One region of the Enterococcus avium genome, then DNA from elsewhere that is predicted to be linked to it. Evidence: riboswitches for the same ligand, from Rfam matches in the RefSeq annotation. Region 1 holds a riboswitch; the other holds the start of a gene.
The links. Region 1 has a riboswitch for thiamine pyrophosphate ahead of thiT (energy-coupled thiamine transporter ThiT). Riboswitches for the same ligand answer to the same signal wherever they lie in the genome.
Positions count from the first base shown of each region.

Region 2: linked by a shared signal. The riboswitch ahead of thiW (energy coupling factor transporter S component ThiW) and the one ahead of thiT (energy-coupled thiamine transporter ThiT) in region 1 are both predicted to bind thiamine pyrophosphate.

Region 1 covers NZ_NBSL01000002.1:2,979,054-2,982,184, forward strand. The annotation lists gene AUF14_RS14905 (2-hydroxyacid dehydrogenase family protein) at 1-50, opposite strand, end outside; gene AUF14_RS14910 (low molecular weight protein-tyrosine-phosphatase) at 104-562, shown strand; gene AUF14_RS14915 (hypothetical protein) at 635-997, shown strand; TPP riboswitch at 1,067-1,165, shown strand; gene thiT (energy-coupled thiamine transporter ThiT) at 1,215-1,799, shown strand; gene AUF14_RS14925 (hypothetical protein) at 1,844-2,614, opposite strand; gene AUF14_RS14930 (class A sortase) at 2,882-3,131, shown strand, end outside.
Region 2 covers NZ_NBSL01000002.1:2,779,099-2,782,229, reverse strand. The annotation lists gene AUF14_RS13930 (hydroxyethylthiazole kinase) at 1-758, opposite strand, end outside; gene thiW (energy coupling factor transporter S component ThiW) at 755-1,234, opposite strand; TPP riboswitch at 1,358-1,447, opposite strand; gene gloA2 (SMU1112c/YaeR family gloxylase I-like metalloprotein) at 1,521-1,910, shown strand; gene AUF14_RS13915 (nucleotide pyrophosphohydrolase) at 1,956-2,255, opposite strand; gene AUF14_RS13910 (helix-turn-helix domain-containing protein) at 2,275-3,131, opposite strand, start outside.

The DNA of each region.
Region 1 (3,131 bases):
AAGTTTGTGCCAAGCTCTGGCAGTTTGGCGGAAAGATAAATTTTACTCATTTACAATCCCTCATTTCATTTCGATAAATTGACTATAGCACAGGAGGTATGACATGAAAAAGATTCTATTCGTTTGTATGGGAAATATTTGCCGCTCACCTATGGCAGAAGCAATTTTTCGCGATGCCTTTAAAACAAAACATGTGACTGATTTTGACGTTGATTCGGCAGCTACGAGTCGCTGGGAAGTAGGAAATCCACCTCATCCTGGAACACAAAAAATACTAGCGCAGCACCACATTTCGGCCAAAGGAATGCGTGCGCGTCAAGTGACGAAGGAAGATTTTTATGATACTGATTACATTATTGGGATGGATCAAGAAAATGTCAGTGACCTGCAAGCGATGGCGCCAGCAGGAACTGAAGACAAGATTTATCTTTATTTAGATCGTGTTCCGGGCTGCACAGGCGAAGGAATTCCCGATCCGTGGTATACAGGGAATTTTGAAGAAACCTATGATTTAATTCAGAAAGGTTTAAACGAATGGTTAACTTTTTTTGAAATGGATTAGATTCCTTGTTTTTTCGTTTGAATTTAAGTAAAATCAAACTACGTAACCATGCTCTTGATAGGAGGAAGCTGAATGACTAAAAACGAGAAGCCCAAGAAGAATTTAATCAAGCTGTTTTCAAATTCGTCGTATCGTTTCATCTCGGATTTTTTGAATGATTCTGCTGAAAAACGTGCTCAAGAGCAGGCCAATGAGAATATTTTTCTCAAACTGAAAATGGCATCTCTACAGAATAGTTTAGTAGTCATTCAAGTTCAGGATGAAAACAACGAAGAAAAATTTCAAACAATCTCTGGTTGGCTGCCTAAAGCGGTGACTAATGATTCTATCGTTATCCGTACTCAAGATAATCAATTGGTGATGTTGACGATTGATCGGATCAAAAAGGTGACGACCTTATCACCAAGTGGGGATCAAGAAAGTATTTCCCGATAAAAGTATTTTATACATTTACGAGCAAACCGACATCTGTTATACTCTGGATGTACTAGAAAATAGAATAATACTGTCGCAAAGGGGAGCCCTCGGGCTGAGATTGAGATTACTCTAAACCCTAGTACCTGTTTCGGTTATTCGAGCGTAGGAATTGTGATGAAGTAAAGATATTTACTTCTCCTTTGTGGACTGTATGTTCAAAAGGAGGAGTTTTTTTATGTATAAGACAAGAATTTTAGTGGAAGGAACAGTGGTGGCAGCCTTAGCGTTGGTATTATCTTTTATACCGACCACTATCGGCAGCAGCTTCACGATTTCACTGGGAATGATCCCACTGACATTGTTTGCTCTGCGCCGTGGGTTGAAGCCCGCGCTGATGGCAGCTTTCATTTGGGGAATCTTGCATTTTCCAGCGAGTCAGGTTGTTTATCTCAGCGTTGTTCAAGTATTAATCGAGTATCCAATCGCGTTTACCTTTGCCGGTTTTGCTGGATTATATGCGAAAAAGGTTCAAAAAGCTTTGAGTGAGCAGGATATGCGGAGCGTGCGAAGGAATATTGTTTTCGGAACATTTATCGGAACAGGAGCACGATTTTTCTGGCATTTTATTGCTGGCGTGGTGTTTTGGGGAAGTTATGCTTTATGGGGAATGAATCCATGGATCTTTTCTCTTGTTATGAATGGAGTTAGCGGTTTAGCAACCGCCGTTGTGACGGCTATTGTCGCTGTTGTGGTCGCAGAAAAGGCACCGCAATTGTATTTGCCGAAGGATCGCCATTTAATTCAAAAACAAAGTCATTAATAGATAGCAAAAAAAGCATTTGTCCTGTGTAGGCAAATGCTTTTTTATCGGAATGAAAAGACTGGATCATCATTCTCAATGTCTAGTGTCCAAAGCTGTTTGGCAGTGTCGTAAGTGATTTCCGCGATCTGTTGTTCCTTTTTGTAGTTTTTAGGACTGCGGCGCCAACCTTTTTCATCGGATAAGAATATTGGGATGCTGTAAACGCGATTTTTCAATTCAGATTGACTGAGGCAAAAAATTGCACCTTCTTGTAGGATCGGATATAATTCCTTCAACAGTTCGCCATCTAAGGGAGCAACTGAAGAGCCTTTGCGGAAAAAAGATCGGCGATCGTTAACTTTTTCTAAGACGATTCGAGTCAACTTACTAGCTAAGATACGATAGAATTCATCCAGGTAGCGATAATATACACGCATCGTTTCGTTTCCCAAATTAAAATAGACGAAATTATTTTGTAATTTATAAAAAAAGGGTGAATGCAGATGTGTTCGCATATGCCCAAAATATAGTAGTTCAGAAATTTCTAATGGAGTTAGTTCCTTCAACATTGCGTAATCATTAAAATCAATCCACTTAATTCCTTTTGAATGTGTGAATACCTTGTTGTTAAAAAATTGTTGGACTTGATCAGGACTATTAACGATTTTCAAACCTGTATGGGGCTCGTATTCTCCAGCTTCTGCGACTGGATCTAGCAATAACAAATGTTTCGGCTGATGAACGATTCCATCAACAAAATCGCTGGGTGAAAAACCTTTTGAGAGCACAGCATTACTTGTGGAATCAATATAAGCAAATAACGTTTCTGGCACAAATTTTCACCCTTTCTAATAGTCGTCACAATCATTTTAACTCAATAATAAAAAAAAAGCTCGTATCTTTTATTTTAAAATTTGATTACAAACCCCTTAATAACTGCAACATTAAAGCACCTTTTTAACATATAAAATCATTTTAATAAATAACGAATCTACCATCTGTTTATTTCATTTTTTTAAATTTTTTCTATTAAGTGAAAGTAGTATCACGAGATTTAATAGGGTATGATATGATTAGCGCAAGAATGCAGGAGGCATGTGATGAAGAAAAAAAGAAATTGGCTAATAAATATTTTTCTTTTCTTATTATTGTTAGTAGGCTTGGCTTTGATTTTTAACAATCAAATCAAATATTTTTTGATGCAATATAATGGTGAGCGGTATGCCGTAGCGAAAATGGATCGAAATGAAATTGATAAAAACATGGAAAAAGAAGCATCCTTTGATTTTGATGCGGTAGAACCGGCAAGCACTGAAGCGGTATTGCAGGCGCAATTAAGTAATAAACGCT
Region 2 (3,131 bases), 200 kb from region 1:
GAAAGCTGATTCAACGTCTCTTGCCGGAAAGCGGCTAAACCGATCGTATCTCCTGCCTGCTCACCGCAAAGATTAAAATAGCTAACCGCAGTTACAGCCGCATCAATCGCTTTCATTCCGCTGCCTAATAAAGCTGCAATCAACGCACCTACAACATCGCCTGTACCGGTAAAACGATCCAACGCAGACACACCATTCATTAAATGAAAAATACGTTCTTGATCGACAATAATATCTTGAGTACCTGTTGCTAGGAACGTGGTCTTCGGATAAAGAGCCGCTAACTTCTGCATAGCTTCCGATAATTCAGCAATTGCTTCCTCACTTTGATCTAGCTCACTACCATCCACTCCACGAGCTTGACTCGACAGCCCGCAAAAATTCCGTAGTTCAGAAATATTGCCTTTCACTACTGTTGGATTTTCCGCCACCAACGAACGCCCTACTTGATTTCGAACCCGACTGACGCCATAACCGACCAAATCTACCACCGTTGGCTTATGAACGCTATTTGCTAGTTTGCTCGCTGCCAACAGACTGGTCCCACGTTCTTCCGACAGATGTCCGATATTCAGCAGCAACCCATCTGTTTGTTGAAATAATTCCTCAAACTCCCGAGGATCAGAAGCCATAATCGGCTTTGCACCAACGTAAAGCAGTGCATTTGCGACCGTTTCACAGGTTACTTCATTGGTTATACAATGAACTAACGGAGCATTTTCTAATGGAAATCCCTTTGAAATATTCGTTTTGATCATCCAAACATCCTTTCACTTGAAAACAACCGCTGCCAGCGTTTAAAAATCGTTGTTTCCTGCAATTTAACCAACACAACAAAAGCAATCGCCGAACCAATCAACGTTGCTCCGACAAATCTCGGAGTGTAAATCAACCAGTATAGCTCATTTTGACTCCCTGTAAACCAGACCATTACAGGATAGGATAAGAGCGAACCGATGATTCCTGTACCCACGATTTCACCCAGCATTGACCAAATCAGTCTTCCTCCTAAACGATAAAATAAACCAGCAAAAAATGCACCAAATACTGCACCCGTCAATGCTAAAGGCGGAATCCCCAACATCGTCATCCGTATCAATGCACAGACTAACGCCATGACTGTTCCGTAAAATGGTCCTAGCAACACTCCAGCGATAATGTTCATCACACTGGACATCGGCGCCATCCCTTCGATCCGCATCAAGGGAGACAACACAACATCTAATGCGATCATTAGAGCCAATAACGTCAGCTTATGAATTTTACTTTTTTCCACGACAAATAACTCCTTTCTACAAGAAACAAAAGGAGTAAAAGACAGAAAAACCCAACCAAAACAAAATGGTCGGGTACGATCAGTCAACTAGCTACATTTCCCTGCGACAGTTTTAACTGCATCAGGTTCCATGGGTATAATCTCAGCCAAAAAGCACCCCAAATGTTTCTCTTCAATTGATTGGAGTATAACATACTTTTTTTATTCCAACTAGCTTATAATGAGAAAAAAGGAGGACCTACTCATGCAAAAACCAGCTTTTTCTGCCATCCATCACGTCGCTATCATCGTTTCAGACTATCAAAAGGCACGACATTTTTATGTAGATATTCTTGGTCTGCCAATCATTCGTGAAAATTTCCGACCAGAACGCCAAGATTATAAATTGGATTTACAGCTAAATGATGCGGAATTAGAGATCTTCGCTATTAAAAATCCACCAAAGCGTCCTAGCTTTCCAGAAGCAGCAGGCTTACGCCATCTTGCGTTTAAAACAACGGACATCGAAGCAACAGTCGCTTATTTAAATAGTCACGGTATTGATTGCGAGCCTTTGCGAACCGATGATTTTACTGGAGAGAAAATGACCTTCTTCTTTGATCCAGATGGCTTACCGTTGGAATTACATGAATAAAAAAAGCAGAAAATTCTGCTTTTTTTGCGACTTAGTATCGAATATCTACTCTTTTTCTACCGGATATTTAATCGCATTCTTCTTCAATTTCTCACTAATGATCTCGTTAATATCAAAGTCCAAATTATCTGCCATCATGTAAGAATAAATCAGTACATCCGCTAATTCTTCCTTCAATCGCTCCGTTTGTGTCCTCGCTTCTTCGGAATCTTTCCACTGAAAAAGCTCTAATAGTTCAGCCGCCTCCAAGCAGATCGACAAGGCTAAATCCTTCTCATTATGAAAAGGACGCCAGTTTCGTTCATCGCGAAATTGATTGATTTTTTCCATACTATTATTATCCATACTCAACCTTCTTTCGCTACTATTCTATCATAGTGACCAAATTCCGTTTTTCTTCAAGCTCACTGATCATTTCTTGTATCCAACGTGTACTTTGACTAGTTAAAAAAGGATCAATTACGACTACGGGATAATCATTCGGCAAGCCTTCAGCTGAACCTGTAGTAATCAAGCAATCATAATTTTTCAACTCATAATGCAACTGAGCGATTCCTCCTGATAGATTCTCAAAATGATTGATTATGAAGTTTCCATAAATTGTATCAGAAATTTGTTTCGCTAAAAAGCTTTCTTCTGTAGGCGTCAAATCAGATAATAACAAAACTTTTAATAGTGGTTCTTGATTTGCCAACCATTCCATACACCTTTCTTCCATCGTAATCAGTAGATAGACATAGTTACGGATAAAATCTTCTTCCTGATACATCTCATATTTCGCTACAAATCTTTTTACTAAATTCGTTATTTTTTCTACACCGCGACTATACATTTTTGATGCTTCCGATAAAAACATAGTTCTGTTACGCCATAGTAAACAGACATATTGCCCTTGGGGATCATACATATAAAAATCATTTGATAAAACTGTCGCTAAGTCAATTCTGCTTTGTTTTTCTAATCGATAGCCTAGCATCTCATTGTATTCTTCCACGAGTTCATAATGACGCATAAATAGCTGCTGATAGTTTGCATTATCTGTCATAGCAAGTTCACGGTGTTGAAAGCTGAATACGATCGAATCAGAAAAAATTAACCATAGGCCTTCCCTCACCATTTCTGGTGTCAATTCTAGATCTAAACCTTCTCGAACGGCTTGTCTTAGTTTCTTATACTCGATATCCATAGGCAAAAACAATCCTTCAGTCCGCAGCTCTCCTT